2 linked regions of the Vallitalea longa genome follow. The protein of the gene in region 1 interacts with the protein of each later gene in a pairwise test. Links are inferred from orthologs where the notes say so. Each region holds a gene or a part of one and is shown in the gene's direction. Other genes may lie near its edges. The genes, in order: recA and dprA.

The links.
Region 2: the proteins of recA (region 1) and dprA interact in binary tests that used the Bacillus subtilis proteins (3 or more experiments, as listed by UniProt). The link is inferred for Vallitalea longa from one-to-one orthologs.

The regions. Positions count from the first base shown.
Region 1 is NZ_BRLB01000021.1:78,756-90,753, forward strand. The notes cover bases 5,207-8,185. They hold recA (recombinase RecA), read left to right. Parts: upstream 5,207-6,150; coding sequence 6,151-7,221; downstream 7,222-8,185. Other genes in these bases: QMG30_RS21730 (competence/damage-inducible protein A), read left to right, coding at 5,207-5,797; QMG30_RS21740 (regulatory protein RecX), read left to right, coding at 7,307-7,936; rny (ribonuclease Y), read left to right, coding at 8,091-8,185. In the rest of the region: QMG30_RS21705 (FtsK/SpoIIIE family DNA translocase), read left to right, coding at 1-4; QMG30_RS21710 (formate--tetrahydrofolate ligase), read left to right, coding at 69-1,739; bifunctional methylenetetrahydrofolate dehydrogenase/methenyltetrahydrofolate cyclohydrolase FolD, read left to right, coding at 1,761-2,612; 30S ribosomal protein S12 methylthiotransferase RimO, read left to right, coding at 2,679-4,016; pgsA (CDP-diacylglycerol--glycerol-3-phosphate 3-phosphatidyltransferase), read left to right, coding at 4,000-4,533; more of QMG30_RS21730, read left to right, coding at 4,568-5,206; more of rny, read left to right, coding at 8,186-9,647; QMG30_RS21750 (stage V sporulation protein S), read left to right, coding at 9,841-10,101; QMG30_RS21755 (pyridoxal phosphate-dependent aminotransferase), read left to right, coding at 10,556-11,749. UniProt on the Bacillus subtilis protein: Multifunctional protein involved in homologous recombination, DNA repair and competence.
Region 2 is NZ_BRLB01000002.1:270,180-281,966, reverse strand. The notes cover bases 5,635-8,402. They hold dprA (DNA-processing protein DprA), read left to right. Parts: upstream 5,635-6,352; coding sequence 6,353-7,453; downstream 7,454-8,402. Other genes in these bases: topA (type I DNA topoisomerase), read left to right, coding at 7,466-8,402; QMG30_RS07450 (lipid II:glycine glycyltransferase FemX), read left to right, coding at 5,635-6,324. Also shown: QMG30_RS07475 (phospholipase D-like domain-containing protein), read left to right, coding at 1-1,316; QMG30_RS07470 (hypothetical protein), read left to right, coding at 1,600-3,096; QMG30_RS07460 (magnesium chelatase subunit ChlI family protein), read left to right, coding at 3,544-3,909; alr (alanine racemase), read left to right, coding at 3,995-5,095; more of QMG30_RS07450, read left to right, coding at 5,095-5,634; more of topA, read left to right, coding at 8,403-9,541; GTP-sensing pleiotropic transcriptional regulator CodY, read left to right, coding at 9,741-10,508; flagellar basal body rod protein FlgB, read left to right, coding at 10,909-11,283; flagellar basal body rod protein FlgC, read left to right, coding at 11,348-11,785. UniProt on the Bacillus subtilis protein: Protein that helps load RecA onto ssDNA during transformation. Binds cooperatively to circular ssDNA, is able to bridge different segments of DNA. Favors the loading of RecA onto SsbA- or SsbB-coated ssDNA and formation of RecA-DNA filaments.

The DNA.
Region 1 (11,998 bases):
ATAGTAACTAATAGTGAAATGATATCTACATTAATTATGACTAACTTTTATTAGAAGGAGAAATGAAAATGAAAACTGATATTCAAATAGCTAATGAAGCTAGAATGAAACCTATAAGTGTAATTGCAGAAAAATTAGGTATGACAGATGATGACATTGAATTTTACGGAAAATATAAAGCTAAAATAACTGATGAATTGTATAAGAAAGTAGAAAATAATCAAGATGGAAAGTTGGTACTCGTTACAGCTATCAATCCAACACCAGCAGGTGAAGGAAAAACTACTACTTCAGTAGGTCTTGGGCAAGCTATGGGACAATTGGGTAAAAATGCTATTATTGCACTAAGAGAACCTTCACTAGGACCATGTATGGGTATAAAAGGTGGAGCAGCAGGTGGCGGATATGCACAAGTTGTGCCTATGGAAGATATTAATCTCCATTTTACTGGTGACATCCATGCAGTTAGTATAGCACATAATCTTTTATCTGCTATGTTGGATAATCACCTACAGCAAGGAAACAAATTAGGTATTGATTCTAGACAGATAGTATGGAAGAGAGTTGTAGATATGAATGATAGAGCTCTCAGAAGTATTGTAGTTGGTCTAGGTGGTAAAATGCAGGGAGTGCCAAGAGAAGATGGATTTATGATTACTGTCGCATCAGAAGTGATGGCTATATTATGTCTAGCTACTGATCTAGAAGATCTGAAATCAAGGTTAAGTAGAATTGTGGTTGCTTATACATACAATGGTGAGCCAGTAACAGCTGGAGATTTGAAGGCTCAAGGAGCAATGACTGCACTACTTAAAGATGCGTTGAAACCTAATCTTGTTCAGACTCTAGAAAATACACCTGCACTTATGCATGGTGGACCATTTGCAAATATAGCACATGGATGTAATAGTATCAGAGCAACAAAACTAGCATTGAAATTAAGCGATATCGTTATTACAGAAGCAGGATTCGGTGCTGATCTTGGTGCTGAGAAATTTTTAGATATAAAATGTAGAAAAGGTAATCTGAAACCAGATGCAATTGTTATTGTTGCAACTATCAGAGCGTTAAAGTATAATGGCGGTATAAGTAAACAAGAACTTGCGAAACCGGATGTTGATGCAGTCAATAGAGGTTTTGTCAATCTTGAGAAACATATAGAGAATCTTCAGCAATATGGAGTACCTATCATTGTTACCCTTAATTCTTTCATAACCGATTCTAAGGAAGAAATAACTTCTGTAAAAGAGAAATGTGAAGCGATGGGTTGTGAATTCGCTATTTCAGAGGTATGGGAAAAAGGCGGTAAAGGTGGTATAGAGTTAGCAGAAAAAGTATTGGAAACTCTAGATAATAAAAAAAGTGATTTTAAATTCTTATATGATGAAAATGATAGTATAGAAAATAAAATCGATTGTATAGCTACTAAGATATATGGGGCTAATAGTGTTAATTATACTCCAAAGGCTAAAAAATCCATTAAGAGAATAGTTGATATGGGACTTGATAAATTACCTATATGTATTGCTAAAACTCAATACTCATTTTCTGATAATGCTAAGTTGTTAGGTAGACCAGAAGGTTTTGACATAACAGTTAGAGAAGTCAATGTATCAGCTGGAGCAGGATTTATAGTAGCTATAACTGGAAATGTTATGACTATGCCTGGATTACCTAAAGTGCCAGCTGCAGAAAATATTGATGTAGATAAAAATGGTAAAATAAGTGGATTATTCTAGATAAATAGGGAGGAAATACTTATGAGCACTATCATAATCGATGGTAAAAAAACGTCAGGTCAAATTAAAGATGAACTAGCCAATGAAGTAGTTGGACTAAAGGAGAAAGGTGTTGAACCGACTCTTGCAGTTGTTTTAGTGGGTAGTGATCCTGCATCCCAAGTTTATGTTAAACATAAGAAAAAAGCTTGTGAATATATAGGAATGAGATCATTAGCTTATGAGCTTGATGAAAAAACTACAGAAGAAGCGCTTCTTGAATTGATCGATGAATTAAATAATAGAGATGATGTACATGGAATATTGGTTCAGTTACCACTTCCTAATCATATAGATGAAGAAAAAATTCTACTTGCGATTGACCCATCAAAAGATGTAGATGGTTTTCATCCTTACAGTGTAGGAAACCTAAGTATAGGTAGAGATGGTTTCGTTTCTTGTACACCAGCAGGTATTATAGAACTGATTAAGAGGTATAATATACAGATAGAAGGTAAAAACTGTGTAGTTATAGGTAGAAGCAACATAGTTGGTAAACCTGTTTCTATGCTGTTATTAAAAGAGAATGGTACAGTAACTATTTGCCATTCAAGAACAAAAAATATAAAAGAAATATCTAAAAGAGCTGATATATTAGTAGTCGCAATAGGTAAAGCTAATTTTGTTACAAAAGACTTCGTAAAAGAAGGTGCTACTATTATTGATGTAGGTATGAATAGACTTGAAAACGGAAAATTATGTGGAGACGTAAAATTTGATGAGTGTTCACAATTAGCAGGGGCAATAACACCTGTACCAGGTGGCGTAGGTCCTATGACAATTGCAATGCTCATGAAAAACTGTATTAAATCAGCAACAAATATGTTAAAATAAATAATAGCTATCGTAAGCTCACGTAAATTAAAATAACTTGAATACAAAGGAGTGTTCTTATTGAACATAAAAATTTCATTTATTTCACTAGGTTGTGATAAGAATCTTGTGGATAGTGAAGTCATGCTAGGATTATTAAGAGACAAAGGATATACATTGATCAATGATGAGAAAGAAGCAGATGTTATTGTAGTGAATACATGTGGATTTATACAAGATGCAAAAGAAGAGAGCATCGAAACCATTATAGAAATGGGAAAGTATAAAGACACTGGTAAATGTAAAGCATTGATTGTAACAGGCTGTTTAGCACAGAGGTATCAAGAAGAACTTGTGAACGGAATGCCGGAAATAGATGCAATTCTTGGAGTCTCTAATTATGATAAAGTAATTGAAGCAGTTGAATCAGTACTTAACAATAAAAAATATATTGCTTTTGAAGATAATAGTCATCACCCACAAGATTACATTAATAGAGTAATCAGTTCAGCAGGTTATTCTACTTATCTAAAAATCGCTGAAGGGTGTGACAATCATTGTACTTACTGTATCATACCTAAAATAAGAGGAAAGATAAAAAGTAGAACAATAGAGAGTCTTGTTAAGGAGACAGAGTATTTAGCTGAAAATGGTGTGAAAGAACTGATACTAGTCGCTCAAGATACAACAAAATATGGTATTGATATTTATGGAGAGAAAAAATTACCAGATCTTCTTAGAGAATTATGCAAAGTTGATGGTATAGAATGGATAAGACTATTATATTGTTATCCAGAAGAAATAACAGACGAATTGATTGAAGTGATTAGGGATGAAGAAAAAGTACTCAATTATCTGGATATGCCTATTCAACATGCTAATAATGATATATTGAAGAGGATGGCAAGAAAAGGTACAAAAGAAATGATTCAAAATGCAATATCAGAACTTAGAAAAAACATACCTGATATATGCCTTAGAACTACACTTATTACAGGTTTCCCTGGAGAAACAAGAGAACAATTCGAAGATATGAAAAAATTTGTACAAGACATAAGATTCGACCGTCTTGGAGTTTTTGCGTATTCACCAGAAGAAGGTACTAAAGCTGCATTGTTCGAAGATCAGATAGATGATGAAGTCAAGGAATCAAGAAAAGATGAAATAATGGCGATGCAACAGGGAATATCCAAATCTATAAATGAAGAATTGGTAGGTAAGGTCTATCCTGTAATTATTGAGGGATATATTCCAGAAGATAGGGTGTATTGTGGAAGGACTTATCGTGATGCTCCTGAAGTAGATGGCATGATATTTGTAAGTTGTCCCTATGAATTAATATCAGGGGATATTATTAATGTTAAGGTTAGTTCGTCTAATGAATATGATTTAATAGGAGAGATTACTGATGAATATAGCGAATAAGTTAACTTTGTTTCGGGTTATATTAATTCCATTTTTTTTACTATCATTATATATAATAGAAGCACCATATGGTAATATCATAGGTGTTACAATATTTATAGTTGCTAGTTTAACTGATTTTCTTGACGGGCATTTAGCAAGGTCAAGAAATCTAGTAACTGATTTCGGAAAATTCATGGATCCATTGGCAGACAAGCTTTTAGTAGCTTCAGCATTGATTTATTTAGTAGAAGCAAAAGAATTAGCTGCATGGATTGTTATCATAATTATCAGTAGAGAATTTGTTATTAGCGGATTTCGTTTAGTTGCTGCTAATAAAGGAGTGGTTATCGCTGCAGGTTGGTGGGGTAAGATTAAGACATTTACAACTATGATTATGATTATAGTTGTTATCTGTAATTTTAATTTTGAAGGTATAGTCGTTATCGAACAGATACTTATATATGCTTCTCTACTATTTACAGTAATTTCTGCACTAGATTATATAACTAAGAACATAAGTATTTTTCATGAATAGTTTGAATTGACTTGGGAAAGAGAGATGGAACCATATGACTGCTGAAATAATAGCAATTGGAACAGAATTACTACTTGGAGATATCCTCAATACTAATGCCCAATACTTATCTAGGCAATTAGCAGATATGGGAATTTCAGTTTATTACCAATCAGTTGTAGGAGATAATGTTGATAGATTAAAAGAAACGTTAAAAAATGCTATGAATAGGACTAGTATCATTATCACAACTGGGGGGTTGGGTCCTACAACTGATGATTTATCTAAAGAAACTATAGCAAAATTACTGGATTTACCTCTTGTTGAGCATGAAGAATCAAGAGACAGGATAATAGATTTTTTCAAGAATCGTAACATAGATATGGCAGAAAATAATTTAAAACAGGCTTATATTCCTAAGGGGGCTATTGTTCTCAAAAATGATAATGGTACAGCTCCAGGGTTTATAGTTAATACCAAGAAGAACACTATTGTCGTTCTACCTGGACCTCCTAGTGAAATGAAACCTATGTTCGAATCAGAAGTAAAGAAGGAATTGAAGAAATTAAATGAAGGTGTTATATTATCAAGGACAGTAAAATTATGTGGTATTGGAGAGAGTACAGTAGCTAAGATTTTACAGGATGTGATTGATAAGCAAACCAATCCTACTATTGCTCCTTATGCAAAAGATGGAGAAGTACATCTTAGGATTACAGCTAAAACCGATAATGAGACTGAAGCTGTTAATTTAATTGATGATATGCAGCAAAAAGTTGATGAATACGTTGGCGATTATATATATACTACAGATGAGAAAACTCTAGAAGAGACACTAGTAAGTACATTAAAGGATAAAAATCTTACATTATCTGTAGCGGAATCTTGCACAGGTGGTATGTTAAGTGGTAGAATAATTAATTGTTCTGGAGTTTCTGAGGTATATAAGGAAGGGCTTATTACCTATTCTAATGAAGCTAAGATGAAATATCTCGGTGTGAAAGAAGAAACTCTTGCAAAGCATGGTGCAGTTAGTGAAGAAACGGCAAGAGAAATGGTAGAAGGACTTATAAGCAAGTGTAAAACAGATACCGCTATATCTGTTACAGGTATTGCAGGACCAACAGGAGGTACAGCTCAGAAGCCTGTAGGACTTGTTTATATTGGAGTGCACTATAATGGGACCACTACAGTCAAGAAGTGCAACTTTTATGGTAATAGACAAAAAGTTAGAACTAGAGCTGTGGTAGAAGGTCTGATTATGTTATGGAATCTAGTTAAATAATCACTATTTAATAAATTACAGGTTAAGTAATATATCCAATATATTTTTAGCCTGTAAAAAATGCCTATATATAAATTAGGAATTAATTAGATTGATCGGGAAACGATGAATACCGATCTGGCCTCCAATTAAATTAAAGATAGGATATATATTTTTAAGTCTATTGACTGGTAGGCTTATTTGTTATAGAATTCTTGGATTAGCGATATCATAGAAAAAACATAATAACATGCTAAATGAAATATTTGTTAAAAATGTGTTGACGTAAGTAAAAATATATATTATAATTAATAACGAACATAAGTTCGGTTGACTTTTAATTTGAAAGGGGGAACCTAGTTAATAGGGCATTTATGAAAGAAGATAAAAAACGAGCATTAGAAGCAGCAATTTCCAATATTGAAAAGGCATATGGAAAAGGTGCAATAATGAAGTTAGGTGAATCCAGAGAAAATATGAATATTGAAACCATTCCTACAGGATCACTTAGTTTAGATATAGCACTTGGTGCGGGAGGTATTCCAAGAGGAAGAGTTATAGAGGTATTTGGACCTGAATCTAGTGGTAAAACAACTGTTGCATTACATATGGTAGCAGAAGCACAGAAAAAAGGCGGTATAGCTGGTTTCGTTGATGCTGAACATGCATTAGATCCTGAGTATGCGAAGAAAATTGGTGTAGATATTGATAATTTATATATATCACAACCTGACAATGGTGAACAAGCACTTGAGATTACTGAAACAATGGTTAGATCTGGTGCAATTGATATAGTTATAGTTGACTCGGTTGCTGCACTTGTTCCAAAAGCAGAAATTGAAGGGGAAATGGGAGATTCTCATGTAGGACTTCAAGCAAGGCTTATGTCTCAGGCGTTAAGAAAGTTGACAGGAAGTATTAATAAATCTAATTGTATTGTTATTTTTATAAATCAATTGCGTGAAAAAGTAGGAGTCATGTTTGGAAGTCCTGAAACTACTACTGGAGGTAGAGCACTAAAATTCTATTCATCTATCAGACTTGATGTCAGAAGGATTGAAACGCTAAAACAAAGTACTGACTTTATTGGAAATAGAGTTAGAGTTAAAGTTGTTAAGAATAAAATTGCTCCACCATTCAAAACAGCTGAATTTGACATAATGTTTGGAAAAGGTATATCAAAAGCAGGGGATATCTTAGACTTGGCGACTCAAGAGAATATAGTTAATAAAAGTGGTGCTTGGTATTCATATAATGAAACCAGATTAGGACAAGGAAGGGAAAATGCTAAGCAATATCTTATGGATAACCCTCAGTTGTTAACTGAAATAGATACGTTGGTTAGAAAACATTTCGATATACCAGTAGACGAAGTGAAAGATGATAAGAAAAAAGAAGAAGTTAAAAAAGAAACAACTAATGATAAAAAGAATAAAAACAAGTAGAAATTAGTTTTATATAAATAAATTGTTAATTAGTAATGGGACTGGTTATATACAGTCCTTTTTTATCTTATGGGAAAGGATAATTATGACTATAACAGATATTATTCAAAACAAAAGATTTAAAAACTATTATGATATACATATAGATGGAGAATATATGTTTTTTGTAACTTATAAGGAATTAAAGTTTTTGAAACTTAAGATAAATGATGACATTACAGAAGAATTTTTGCAAAAAATATATAGAGAATATATTATTTCGAGAGCTAAAAATAGGGCTTTAAGACTACTTACTAGAAAAGATATGACTAGAAAGGAAATTATCCAAAAATTAAAACTAACTGGTTATAATGACTATGTAACTAATAAAATAATATTATTTTTAGAAGAATATAATTTTATTAATGATAAAAAATACGTTGAAAAATATGTTAATTATAATCAAAAAAGAAAAAGTGTCAAAAAAATTGGTATGGAACTTACCCAAAAAGGGATTTCTAAGGATACGATAAATGAATATATAGAAAATATTGATTTTTGTGAAGAAGAAAATGCATATAATTTATTATATAAAAAATATAAAAATGTAGATACTATAGATAATAAAATAAAAAGAAGAATGATAGGTTATTTAATGAGAAAAGGTTATAATTATAGTTTAATTAATAAAGTAATTGACCAATTTATGCGAAAAAAAAATTTAACTAATACATAACAAATATGTAAAAAACGTTATGAAATATGTATACTATTTAAAAGAGTTTTTATTAAAACTTGACATAATTTCTAAAACGTTATAAAATTTATATGTTATGGAAAATAACATCATGCACAATGAAAAATAAATAATGAGGAGGTGTTACCATTTGATTGATAATCCAATAATACTAGTAATATTAATACTTGTCGTTGCAGTCGTGGTTGGAATAATAACTTTTAAGCTTGGTGTTTCTTATAGAAAGAAAGTAGCAGAGTCACAATATGGATCAGCTGAACAAAAGGCTAGAAAAATAGTTGATGAAGCTATAAAAGAAGCAGAATCTATTAAACGAGAAAGTCGTTTAGTGGTTAAAGAAGAAACTTACAAAATCAAAAGTGATTTGGATAAGGAAGTTAAAGAAAGACGAAACGAATTACAACGCCTTGAAAGACGACTTCTTCAAAAAGAAGAATCTTTGGATAAGAAATCTGATACTTTAGAAAGAAAAGAGAATCAGTTAGTATCTAAAGAAGAGCAATTATCTAAAATGAAAGCAGAAGTTTCTGAATTACAGAAAAAACATGTTAAAGAGTTAGAAAGAATTTCTGGCCTCACCTCCAATCAGGCAAAAGAGTACCTTTTGAAATCTGTTGAGAATGAAGTGAAACATGAAACAGCAATTTTAATTAAGGAAATGGAAGTTAGAGCAAAAGAAGAGGTCAATAAGAAATCAAGAGAAATATTGGCAAATGTAATACAGAAATGTGCAGTTGATCATGTGGCTGAGACTACTGTATCAGTAGTTCCTCTCCCAAGTGATGAGATGAAAGGAAGAATAATAGGTCGAGAAGGTAGAAACATTAGAACCTTAGAGACTTTAACAGGAATAGATCTTATTATTGATGATACCCCTGAAGCAGTTATACTTTCTGGATTTGACCCGATAAGAAGGGAAGTTGCAAGAATTGCACTTGAAAAATTAATTGTTGATGGAAGAATCCATCCAGCGAGAATCGAAGAAATGGTAGAGAAGGCTAAAAAAGAGGTAGAGAATATTATCCGTGAAGAAGGTGAAATGGCCACTTTCGACACAGGTGTTCATGGCTTACATCATGAATTAACAAGATTGTTAGGTAAAATGAAGTTTAGAACAAGTTATGGACAGAGTGTATTAAAACATTCTATTGAAGTATCTCACTTAAGTGGATTGATTGCCGGTGAAATAGGAGTAGATGTAAGAGTAGCTAAGAGAGCTGGTTTATTACATGATATTGGTAAATCAGTTGATCATGAAATGGAAGGTTCACATGTTTCCATAGGTGCAGACTTATGTAGGAAATATAAAGAATCTGAAGTGATTATTAATGCTGTTGAAGCACATCACGGTGATGTAGAACCTACAAGTCTAGTAGCTGTCATTGTACAAGCAGCTGATGCTATATCTGCTGCAAGACCAGGTGCACGACGTGAAACATTAGAAACATATATTAAAAGACTTCAACGTCTTGAAGAGATTGCTGCTGAATTTAAAGGTGTAGATAAATCTTTTGCTATTCAAGCAGGTAGAGAAATTAGAATTATGGTTATTCCAGACCAAACAAGTGATGAAGAAATGGTAGTACTTGCAAGAGAAATATCTAAAAAAATCGAGGATGAATTGGAATATCCAGGACAAATTAAAGTAAATGTTATAAGAGAAACAAGAGCAGTTGAATATGCTAAATAAATAAGAAGCGTGAGAAATCACGCTTCTTTGTTTTTTTGAGCTTTTTTAGATTAGTTTGTAGAAAAAAGGTATTATATATTTATTGAAAAAAATAAAAACTAATATTCTGCATAAAAATTGATTGAAAAAAAGGAAAAGACTATTTCTTATTGAATATTTAACTATATAACCAATAAAAAGGGGGTCTTTTAGAGTGGAAGTTTTAAAAGTTGCTGCAAAATCTAATCCCAATTCGGTAGCTGGTGCTCTTGCTAATACTATCCGTGAACAAGGCGGTGCTGAATTACAAGCAATCGGAGCAGGCGCATTAAATCAAGCAATAAAAGCAATAATAATTGCAAGAGGATATGTGGCTCCATCGGGTATCGATTTAGTTTGTATTCCAGCTTTCACTGATATTGATATTAACGGAGAAGAAAGAACAGCGATTAAATTAATCGTTCAATCCAAGTAAAAAAAGTGTGCATGTCACACTTTTCTTTTTTATTTCTTTTATAGATTATAATTTAAATAATTAATCCTATTATATGAAATTCTATTTATTCTATTAAGTTAATCATATTTTCCTTGATTTTATAAGTTTTTAATGTTTTAATAAATTTGAATGAGGTATTATTACGTTTAAGTGATAAATTGCTAAAACCTTTCTGCCATATTGTTGTATATGAAATATTTTGCAAAATAACTGTATAATAATAAATGCGAACACAAAAAATAAATATAGTTATGAATACGAAATGAAATATTTATATCAAATATTGCAAAAAATATAGCTGAATGTTAATTTATATTAGTAAAAACATTAAAAAACGAATAAATTCAAATCAGAACTTGCAAAGTTTGAAGAAATATATTACAATATGTTTAATTGAAATAAGTTATAATAATGAAAAGGGTGGTGTTTGTACATGATATTATCAAGTAAAGGTCTAGATATAAAACCTTCATCAACATTAGAAATCACAGCAAAAGCCAAGCAAATGAAAGCTGATGGAATAGATGTAGTGGGATTTGGTGCAGGCGAACCAGATTTTGATACACCAGATCATATAAAACAAGCAGCTATTGACGCAATAAATGAAGGATTTACAAAATATACACCAGCTTCGGGTATACTTCCATTGAAAAAAGCTATATGTAAAAAGTTGGAAGAGGATAACAATGTTAAGTACGAACCAAGTCAAATCGTTGTAAGTAATGGAGCAAAACATTGTTTGACTAATACTTTTATGGCAATATTAAATCCTGAAGATGAAGTAATTATACCTGCTCCTTTTTGGTTAAGTTATGTTCAAATGGTTAAAATAGCTGATGGTGTTCCAATTATTGTGAAGGCTAGCAAAGAAAATAATTATAAAGTTACTGTAAAAGATTTAGAAGATGCATTAACCAAAAAAACAAAAGCAATTTTAATAAATAGTCCAAGTAATCCAACTGGTATGGTTTATTCAGAAGAAGAACTAAAAGAAATAGCTGATTTCGCTGTAAAGAATGATTTGTTCGTTGTATCTGATGAAATATACGAAAAGTTGATTTATGGTGACGAGAAGCATATCAGTATAGCTTCATTCAATGAAGATATATATAAGAAAACTATAATAATTAATGGTGTTTCTAAGAGTTACGCAATGACTGGTTGGAGAATAGGTTATTCAGCCGCGCCTGAAGCAATATCCAAAATAATGTCTAATATCCAAAGCCATGCTTCCTCCAATCCTAATTCTATAGCCCAAAAAGCTGCCCTAGCTGCTATTAGTGGTGATCAAGAATGTGTTAAGAAAATGAAGGTGGAATTTGATAAAAGAAGAGACTATATGTTCAGCAGAATATCAGAAATGCCATATATCTCTGCTATCAAACCTCATGGAGCATTCTATGTATTTGTTGACCTAGATGAAGTTCTAGGAAAAAAATATAAAGGTGAAGTTATAGATAATGCTAGTGTTTTCGCTAAACTATTATTAGATAATGAAAAAGTTGCAGCTGTTCCATGTACAGATTTTGGTTTTGATACTCACTTTAGATTGTCATATGCTATATCAATGGAAAACATAGAAAAAGGACTAGATAGGATTGAAGATTTTCTTGATAATCTAGAATAAAAAAGTTATATCAGGAGCTGTTTCAAAATAATTTGAAGCTGCTCTTTTTTGCATTTAGAGAAACGAATTAATTAGGCATTGAAAACCCTTCTATTTCATATGCTTAAAAATCAGGACTTTCCTATAAGAGATCAAATAAGCAAATTTCTACTTGCCTAACTTATGTTTTTATTCTATGATATAATAGATTGATAGAAAAATATCTAATAAATATCATATAAAAAGGTTAATCCAAGAAAAAGATTTACA
Region 2 (11,787 bases), on another replicon or contig:
ATTCAAAAATGTATGTAATAGATAGTAAAACTGTAATACTAGGTTCAAGTAATTTCACTAAGAGTGGTTTGAATGAAAATATGGAGTTAAATGTTGAACTTGATAATAATTTTGAAGGATTTAATGAATTATTAAGGATTTCTGTAAGTTATTGGAATCAAGCACAAGTATTAACTTGTGAAGTTCTAAATAAATTAAGTGAATTATTAGAGGAGAACAGAAGCAATAAAGATGAGACTGAACTAGAGAAAAGAATTGCTGGTATTAACAGTAATATTAAAAAGAAAAGAGTATTTTCAGAGATTCATAAAAAGAGAATCTCTGAAAGTAATAAAGGAAAAAAAGGTGCTAAACTTGAGGGTGAGAGACTAAGAAAACTTAATGATGCTGCAATATTAAGCTTGTCTAAACCAGTTGTCTGTATCAATACCGGAAAAAAATATGATTCAATGCAAATAGCATCTCGAGAAGTGTATGGTTATGATAGAGGATATGGTTATATTAGTAAGGTATGTAAGGGTGAAAGAGAGCATTATAAGAAACTTGTTTGGAGATATTATGAAGAATATAAGGATTACTCAGATGTAGAGAAAGAAAAATTGAAAGAGCTTATTCGCAGAATTAATACTAAACAGTACACTGAAAAATTAAAAAGGAAGATATTATGTAAAAGTATGAGATATGATTCATTGAAAGAATTTGGAGAATATGCATTACAATCAGGTTTGATAAAAGCTGGAAGTAGCAGACCAGAGCAAATAATTTCTGCACTTATCAAGAGTTCAGAGAAACAGGGAATTCCCTTTGCGAGATTATCTACCAAATATGGCTTTGAATATTTTTATTATGCAGATTATGATGTAATAATGGATAAGGATAAAGTAGTTGAAGAGAAACCAGTTAAAAAGAGTTTAGAGGAATATATGAAAGAATATGATGAACTATTAGATTTAGAACTTGGAGATTTGACATTAGGAGATTTATTATGTAGTAATACAAAAAAATTCTACAAGATTAATGATAAATATTATAAGAGTAAAACTAAACTTATGGAAGACTATACATACGATGAAATTATTGACAGGGAAAGATTATTGGTATTGATTAAAGAAAAAGGTTATTCAGCAAATTGGCAATTTGATATAGAGAAAGTTAATCTATCTCAGAAGAATAAGTACTACTTAAAAGACAACATAATATATCAATATAAAAATGATTTTATTAAATTAAATTGTACTGAGGTTAACAAAGAAGCAATTATGTGTGAATTAGAGTTATCTCTGAAACTAGATTTCACTTTAAATAACATATATTGATGATAGTAAGGAGAATATACAGATGATACATGTGTTAACATATGGAACATTATGGTAATAATATAGTGCTATAGCATATATTAAATGTCAATTTATTTCATATGAGTATAGACTATATATAAAAAACATAAGGCAAATTTATTATTGTGCGGATGAGAATACATTGGAGAAAATACAAAGGTTATTTATAAAGAAGTTACTAATCTAGAAAAAAAGTAGAGTATATATAAAATATTTATTGCAATATTACAACAAAAAGATATACAGATAATTAGGAGGGAGTATGAAAGTTTATCGTAAAATTATAGTTATACTTATTATAATACTAGTGTTATTAGGGTTTTTCGACTTTATTATTAATGATGAGTTATTTTTAAATGATTATATTAGAGGTACATTTACGGAGACAATTGGAATTATAGTAACTTTAATTTTTGTAGATTTAATATTTAAAAGAAATAATGATGAGGAAAGAAGACAAGAGGAAATTTCTAAAATAAAAAGAAGTAACACTGTAATTAAGTTAAGTATTACTAGATGCCTAGAATATGGAGCTATTATAACTACACCTGTTGAAGATAGAGGTAATGATATTCCTAATAAAATTACAAATGATTTTACGTTTAGTGATATGTGTGATTTGTTTAATCCATCTTTAATTGATACAGATGATTTTAGTCCAGTAGTATTAAAATATTTAAAAGCACATGATGACCTAATTGTTTCTATAGAAAAAGTATTATATACAATTGATTATAAATATTATTCAAAACTAAACAAATTATTTATTGAATATATATCTAAGACTAAAGGATTAGATTTATATCAAGGAATACAGCAAGATAGTATTAATGAATGTTCTGTAAACAAAATAATTAAAATACTTAAAGAGCATACTGGAGAAGTTAAAAGGACTAATGGTAACATAATTAATAAATATATTACTTTGTTTTACTTGATTAAAGATAATAACAAATTTATTAGTGATTATAATAATATCATTAATGAGATAATAAATAATGAACCTAAAAAAGTTAAAAGATCTCAGAGATTCAAAATACTTAAAAATTATAAAACTCATAAAAAAAATAAAACAATAAATATATTACATTTATCGCAATTTATTGCGTCAATAGCAGTGACAATAGCTGCTGTATGGATTTCCAATATGCAATTACAAATACATAAATTTGAAGTACAACCACATTTTAATATTTCTACATTTTATGGTGAAGAAATGGAAAATGGAAAAGTACGTGATCTTAACTTATGCATATATAATTCAGGACAAGGATTTTATGATTTTAAGAGCTGTCAAATTTGTTTCGTTGAAATTGAAACAGAACAAGAAAAAATTTACCTTCCATTAACTTATTTTTTTGGTATATCAACAGAAATTTTAGGGGATGGTGACATAGTATATGAAGCTAGAGGGTATAGGAATAATATAAAGTTATCTAATTTAAAGAATGTTTTTTTGACCAGGAAAAATTCTTATGGATTTTTACGAAAAATAATCTTTACTAAGATTGAGTATCAAGATATGATGGGCAAATATCATACGCAATATTTTGACTCTGATAAAGGAAGAGTTTTAAATAATAGTAAAGGAAAATATATTTTTAAGTTACATAACGATTATATACATAAGCTATCATTTTTAAATACCGAGAATTTAGATTATGTTAATATAGATAATATAAACGTAGAAATCTTAGAAAACTATATTAAATCAGATATTCAAATCACTGAAGAAGATTTCTTAAAAGTATATCAATAATAAAATGGAATTTACTTACTGTTTATAATTCTAGATTAAACGATAATACAATTAAACTGTTTAATCCAGTATATTTTTAATCCAAATAATTAAACTAGTTTTTTCCTATGTTAATATGATTTTTTATAAATAGAGGGTATATTAATCCATATTTATGGTTAATAGTATTAAATACCCATATGAGATAGCATAATTAAAATGAAATAAAATAAAAATAAATATTAACAAAGATATTATATTTAATAAATTATTTTACAAAATACTAAAAATGTTATATATTATAATAGAAATGCTAAATATGTAATTGAAATAAGGGTATAATAACTATAATACGCTTGCCCTTGTGGTTACTACCCAGACAGGGAGAAATGTAGTTGCACCCCACTACAGATAAAGAGATACCTGAACAAGATATCAGGACCTTTACTGGATAGAATAGATTTACACGTGGAAGCCAATAATGTTAATTATCACGATCTTAATGAGAAAAAGAAGGTGGAATCTTCAAGTGATATTAAGAAGAGGGTGATGGCGGCTCATAAAATACAACAGAAAAGATATAAAGACAGCAATATATATTTTAATTCTATGTTAAGTGCTGCATTAATTGATAGATATTGTAAATTGAATGATGAATGTGCAGAAATGATGCAATCTGCTTTCGACAAGCTTGATTTAAGTGCTAGAGCATATCATAGAATATTGAAAGTAGCTAGGACGATTGCTGATTTAGAAGGTAAAGCTGATATAGGAGAAAAACATCTAGCAGAGGCAATACAATATAGATCTCTTGATCGCAATTACTGGGATTAAAAAATAGTAACTTGATATTATTCCATAAACTGTTTATAATGTTAACTTAGGGAAAATTAATAGAATGATTTGAGGAGGAAGACAATTGTCTGATATCTATTTGGAAGTTAACCTTCATAATTTATATTATAATTTATCCAAAATAAAAAAACAATTGAATAGTAGTACTATGATAATGGCAGTTGTAAAAGGTAATGCTTATGGTCATGGTAGTGTAGAAATAGCTAAAGCATTAAGTGAAGATGTAGATTATTTTGGAGTTGGGTTACTTGATGAAGGTGTTGAACTTAGAAAAAACAACATACAGCAATCTATTTTTTTAATGGGTCCCAGTAATGATTATAAGACAATTTATGATAATAATATTACAATGAGTATTTGTTCATTGAATGAACTAGAGAATTTAATCAAATGGACAAACAATAATCAGAAAAAAATAAAGTTTCATCTGAAAGTTGAAACGGGTATGAATAGATTTGGCATAAATTATAATCAACTAGAAGAAATTAAATTATTATTAGAACAATCTACTTATGCAATACTTGAAGGCATATATTCTCATTTTGCAACAACCTATAAAAATAATAAAAATTATGTATTAAACCAAAAAGAAAAATTTGACAAATATAAAACTTTTTTTGATAATTATTATAATGATTTAATATATCATATAGCCAATAGTGAAAATACAATAGACTTTAAACATGCTCATTATAATATGGTAAGATTGGGTAATGCTTTGTTTGGTCCTTGTAATAGTCAAAAAAACATAGGACTCAAAAAAATATCTAAAGTTAAATCTAGAATCATATATACCAAAAAAGTTAATAAAGGCGAAAATATTGGTTATGGTAATAGCTATAAATCAAAACAGAATAAAATCATTGGAATAATTCCCATTGGATTTTATGACGGAATGGGTTTATTGAAAAAGCCGATAGGTTCTAGATTTTTATCCGTTACTAAATACTATCTAAAAGAAATATATAGGTATTTATTTAGAAGTAAAACAATCATATATTATGAAGGTTTACCTTTAGAGATTCTAGGAAGACCTAATATGCAATATACTATTGTAGATATTACTAATATTAAAATAGATAATATGATAGTTGAGATCAAAATCTCTCCCATGTTTGTAAAAGAGAATATAAAGAGGACATACGTTTCGGAGGTAAAGAATTAATGAATTTTGTTACACATATAGATGAAAAGAAATATACTCTATTTAATGAAAAACATCCTAATGGTCATGCTTTACAATCAATAGAATGGGGTAATTTTAAAAGTATGGGTGAATGGACTAAAGAATTAGTTGGACTTGAAGACGATAATGGTGATTTACAAGCTTCAGCTATGCTTTTAAGACGAAAGTTACCTGGTCTATCTCGATATATATTATATGCTCCACGTGGGTATGTTCTTGATTACAATGATGTTTCATTGATTAGAGAATTCTCAAAAAATGTTAAGCAATATGCTAAAAAAACTAAAGCGATTTTTGTTAAGATAGATCCTTGTATTATTTACAAGGAAAGAACTATTGATGGAGATATTAGAGAAGATGGTATAGATAATTCAATGCTAATTAATTCAATTAAAGATATGGGTTATGCTCACAAAGGTACCACTCTTGATTTTGAAGGTATTCAGCCTAGATTTGTATTTAAATTAGATGTAGATAAAGACAAAGATACTCTTTTTAAAAGTTTTCATCACAAAACTAGATATAATATCAGATTAGCAGAAAAAAAAGGTATAGAAATATATGAAGGAAATATTAATGATCTAAAAGAGTTTGAAAGAATTATGCGAATTACAGGAGCTAGAGACGGTTTCATAACAAGACCTCTAAAATATTTCCAAGATATGTATGAATCAATGGAAAAACAAGGTAAAATGAAGGTTTTTATGGCAAAGTATAATGTTAATAAAGCTTTAGATAAATCAATTAAAGACTTAGATAAAGAACAAAATTCCAAAAAACCTAATGAAGACAGGATTAATAAACTACAAAGAGAAATACCGGAGATGAAAAAACTAGCTGAAGAAAACCCAGAAGGCATTATAGTATCTGGAGCCATCATACTCTTGAATGGTGAAAAATCTTGGTATCTCTATGGAGCTAGTGACAACCTTTATAGAAATCTAATGCCTAATTATTTATTGCAGTGGCATATGATAGCATATTCTATGGATTGTGGCTGCACATTATATGATTTTAGAGGTATTTCTGGTAATCTGGACCCAAATCATCACTTATATGGATTATATAGGTTTAAAAAAGGATTTAATGGAGATTTTGTAGAGTATATAGGTGAGTTTGATTTAGTGGTCAGCAAATTCTATTATCATTTGTGGGAATTTTGGGTACCCAAAATCAAAAAACTAGTAACGAGACTAAAGAAAAAATAACAAATAATTGTACTAAAAGGTGATGCGTATGGGGAGTACTATGGAAAAGGAGCATTATTGGTTATGGTTAAATAATATTAAAGGTATTGGATTGAAAAAAATCAAATACCTCCTTAACTATTTTGATGAACCAAAGTATATATGGGAGGCAACTTATGATGAACTTGATGAAGTAAAAAGAATTAGAGAAATTGATAAGAAAACAATTATTGAGTCTAGAAATAAACATAAAATAATAGAATATTATGACAGACTTAATAAAAACAATATTAATTTTTATTCTACTGATAATTATATGTATCCTGAAAATCTAAAAAATATTTATGATTATCCATATGGTATTTATGTTAAGGGTGAACTATCTGCTAATTCACCTATTATAGCTATAGTTGGTGCTAGAAGATGTACAGAATATGGTAGAGAAATTGCAAAATATTTTGCAAGAGAATTAGCAAAAATGGGAATTATAATTATTAGTGGTATGGCTAGAGGGATTGATACCGCTGCACATAAAGGAGCTTTAGAAGGTGGTGGTAAGACATATGCTGTACTTGGGTGCGGTGTTAACATATGTTATCCAAAAGAAAATTATATGCTAATGAACAAAATTAGTGAAAATGGAGCGTTAATATCTGAATTTCCTGTTAATCAAATCCCTAAAGCAGGTAATTTCCCTCTTAGAAATAGAATTATAAGTGGTATAAGTGACGGTGTTTTAATTGTAGAAGCTGCTAGTAAAAGTGGTTCATTAATTACTGCTGACCAAGCATTAGAACAAGGGAAAGATGTATATAGTATCCCTGGTAGGATTACAGATAAATTAAGTGAAGGTACTAATCATCTAATAAAAATGGGTGCAAAGATGGTAACTAATATTGATGATATTTTAGAGGAATTTTCATATAAATATAGCAATGAAAAACAAAAAAATTCAGAAAATATTACTTTAGGACTTGCAGAAATTGAAAAAATAGTGTATTCTTGTTTAAGTTTAGAACCTTTATTTATTGACGATATACATAGTAAGTCAAATATACCAATTGATGAACTTGGGTTGATATTAACAAAACTGGAACTTAAGGGCGTAATAAAACAACTGCCAAATAAGTATTTCATTAAAAAATTGTAGTGGAGGGTAAAAATGGCAAAAAATTTAGTAATAGTTGAATCGCCTGCAAAAGCAAAAACTATAAAAAAATTTTTAGGTAGTAATTATAAAGTTGAAGCTTCAATGGGACATGTAAGAGATTTGCCTAAAAGTCAGTTAGGTGTTGACATAGAAAATGATTTCGAACCTAAATATATTACTATTAGGGGTAAGGGTGAACTCCTAAAACATTTAAGAAAAGAAGTTAAAAAGGCTAATAAAGTTTTCCTAGCAACTGACCCTGACCGTGAAGGTGAAGCGATATCATGGCATTTATTATTTTCTCTTAATTTGCAAGACAAAAAATTTTATAGAATAACATTCAATGAAATTACAAAGAATGCAGTTAAGAATTCAATAAAACAAGCAAGAGAAATTGATATGGATTTAGTTGACGCTCAACAAGCTAGAAGAATTCTAGATAGAATAGTCGGATATAAGATAAGCCCGTTGTTGTGGAAAAAGATAAAAAAAGGACTTAGTGCAGGAAGAGTCCAGTCAACTGCTTTAAAATTGATTTGTGATAGAGAAGAAGAAATTAATAACTTTATACCCGAAGAATATTGGTCATTAGAAGCGAAACTAAAAGACGATAAATCAAAGGATGAATTTATTGCTACATTCTATGGCAAAGATAAAAAGATGAAAATAACTTCCAAAGAGCAGGTTGATACAATAGTTGATTACCTAAAAGACAAAGACTATATAGTAAATGATGTAAAAGAAAGTATAAGGCAGAAAAAACCACTTCAACCATTTATTACCAGTACTCTTCAACAAGAAGCTGCTAAAAAATTGAATTTTACTACTGCTAAAACTATGAGATTTGCCCAACAGTTATATGAGGGTGTAGATGTAAAAGGTAAAGGTACAATAGGTTTAATAACTTATCTTCGTACAGATTCTACACGTATTTCTGATGATGCAGACAAAGCAGTAAAAGAACATATAAAAAGTAGTTTTGGAGAAGAGTATGTAAATAATATAAAAATTGTAAGTAATAAAAAAACTAATGTACAAGATGCCCATGAAGCAATAAGACCATCTTATATAGATATTCATCCTGATGAGATAAAAGATTCATTATCAAGGGATCAATTAAGATTATATAAGCTGATTTATAACAGATTTGTTGCAAGTAGAATGAAGCCCGCAAAATACGCTACAAAATCAATAAAAATTAGTGGAGGAGATTACCGATTTAATGCTTCCGGTTCAGTATTAATTTTCGATGGATTTTTAAAAGTCTATAATATTTTGGATGAAACAGAAGATAACCAAAAGATTGGAAATATTAATAAGGATTCTAATTTAAGTTTGATAGAGTTAAACTCCAAACAACATTTTACACAACCTGCACCAAGATATACTGAAGCATCATTAGTTAAGACTTTAGAAGAAAACGGTGTAGGTAGACCAAGTACCTATGCTCCTACTATATCTACTATTCAAAAGAGAGGGTATGTTTCTAAAGAAAAGAAAAATATTTTTCCAACTGAATTAGGAGAAATAGTAAATGATATAATGGAAAAATATTTCGAGAATATAGTTAATGTGAAATTCACAGCAGCTCTCGAGAAAGAACTTGATGAAGTTGAAACAGGAAACATACCATGGAAAGAAGTACTAAGAAACTTTTATCCTGATTTTGGTAATACAATTGAATATGCTGAAGAAAAAATAGGCAAAATTGAAATAAAGGACGAAGTTTCTGATGTGTTGTGTGATAAATGTGGTAGGAACATGGTAATCAAAATTGGCAGATATGGTAAATTTTTAGCATGTCCTGGTTTTCCAGAATGTAGAAATGCAAAACCTCTATATGAAAAAGTTGAGGGTGTTGCTTGCCCTAAATGTAGTGGCGAGATCTTTATTAAAAAGACTAAAAAGGGCAGAAGATATTATGGGTGTGAAAACAACCCTAAATGTGATTTTATGACTTGGAACAAACCTACAAAAGAAATTTGTCCTAAATGTGGAACTATTATGGTTGAAAAGGGCAAATATCTAAAATGTAATAATGAAGAATGTAATTATAGTATTTTGAAAGAAAATGTTACAAATGATTAGATTTAATTTATTCGTTAAAATAATCAAAGTAATTAAAATAATAGTCTAGGGCAGTTGCTTTGATTTAAAAAAAAGAAAGGTAATAGCGTCAATTTAAAATATATACTTGAATATTTAGAAGCTTCGTAATATAATAAAATGTGTTAACTTGGTTGATGCTTTTAACTTAATAGCATAATAATTTAGGAGGGAAAATTTAATGAGTGTACAACTACTGGATAAAACAAGAAAAATTAACAGATTATTACAAAGAACAGGTACACAAAGGGTAATATTTACCGACATCTGTGAAGTACTTAGTGATATTTTATATTCTAATGCATTAGTCATTAGTAAAAAGGGCAAATTACTAGGACTTCATAATAGGGAAGAAATTGGTATAATTGAGGAGTTGTTACAAGATAAACTTGGAGCATGTATTGATGAGAATTTAAATGAAAGATTATTAAATGTTTTATCAACCAAAGAAAATGTTAATCTTGAAACTTTAGGGTTCTCTTCAAAAGTAAATGCAAATAATTATATTGGTATAATCATTCCAATTGATATTGCAGGAGAGAGACTTGGAACTTTATTCCTATACAAGAATAATTCTTCCTATGACATTGAGGACATAATATTAAGTGAATATGGTGCTACTGTGGTAGGACTAGAAATCATGAGATCAATTAACGAAGAAAATACAGAAGAGATCAGAAAAACAACTATCGTTAAATCTGCAATTGGTACTTTATCATTCTCAGAACAAGAAGCGATTACACACATCTTTGAAGAGTTAAATGGTAAAGAGGGCATATTAGTTGCAAGTAAAATAGCTGATAGGGTAGGAATTACTAGATCTGTTATTGTTAATGCATTAAGAAAATTCGAAAGTGCAGGAGTTATAGAATCTCGTTCACTAGGTATGAAAGGAACTTATATTAAAGTTCTTAATGATGTATTAATTGAAGAACTCAAAAAACTTTAAGATTTTTTAATAAAGAGGGAAAGCTTGCAAAAGCTTTCTTTTTTTTGGTTAATTATAAAATTTCTTATTTATATTTTTTCTTGTATATTATTTGATGTTTTATGAACTATATGTAGCATCATTATTTTAATGGGAAAAAAGGCTATTACTGTAAATACTAGGTAATATTTTCAAAAATTGTTAAGTATATATTGTATATTATGACATAAACTGATACAATATATAGGATAAAAGTAATTTTGTGTAAAAGATTACTGAGTATTTAAGAACTAAAATTAATAATTAAGTCTTATTTATTTGATTAGTGTAAATTAAGTCTAATTGCTCATTACAAAAGCCTTGCAATTTTCGACATATAAATTATAATAAATATTAATGGAATAAAAAGGCAGGTGGAATTATGATAAGTAATAATATGTACAACGGGATTAATCTTATAGGAAAATCTCTAGATGCTAGTTTATTGAGACATAATGTAATTTCAGAAAACATTGCTAATGAAGATACACCAGGTTATAAAAGAAAAGATGTAAAATTTGAAGGGCTATTACAAGAGGCATTATTATCCAATAATAACTCATCTAAAATTGGTTTTAATACTATGACACCACAAGTTGTTGTTGATAAAAAGAATCTAAGTTATAGATTAGATGGTAATAATGTTAACATTGATACAGAAATGACAGAACTTACAAAAAATCAGATTAAATTCAATGTTTTAGTTGACCAAGTATCTAATAACTTTAGTAGAATTAAAACAGTTTTAAGTAGGTAAGATAAAACAATTTACCTTGGGTATATAATAAGATAAATCAAAAATATGATTGGAGGTTAGATAAATGTCTTTTTTTAATTCAATGAATGTTAGTGCAACTGGATTAACTGCACAGAGACTAAGGATGGATATTATTTCACAGAATATCGCCAATGTAAATACTACCAAAACAAAAGATGGTGGACCATATAAAAGAAAAGTCTTACTATTCGAAGAACAAAGTAGCACTGATTTCAATTCTATGCTTAATAATTCAATAAACAATTATACTGCTTCAGGAGTTAAAGTATCCAAAATAATAGAAGATACTGCTCCATTAAAAAGTGTTTATGATCCTAGTCATCCAGAAGCTGATAAGGATGGTTATGTATTAATGCCTAATGTTAACACAGTGGAAGAAATGGTTAATATGATATCAGCTAATCGTTCTTATGAAGCTAATGTGACTGCAATGAATGCAGCTAAATCAATGGCAATGAAATCTTTGGAGATTGGTAAATAAGA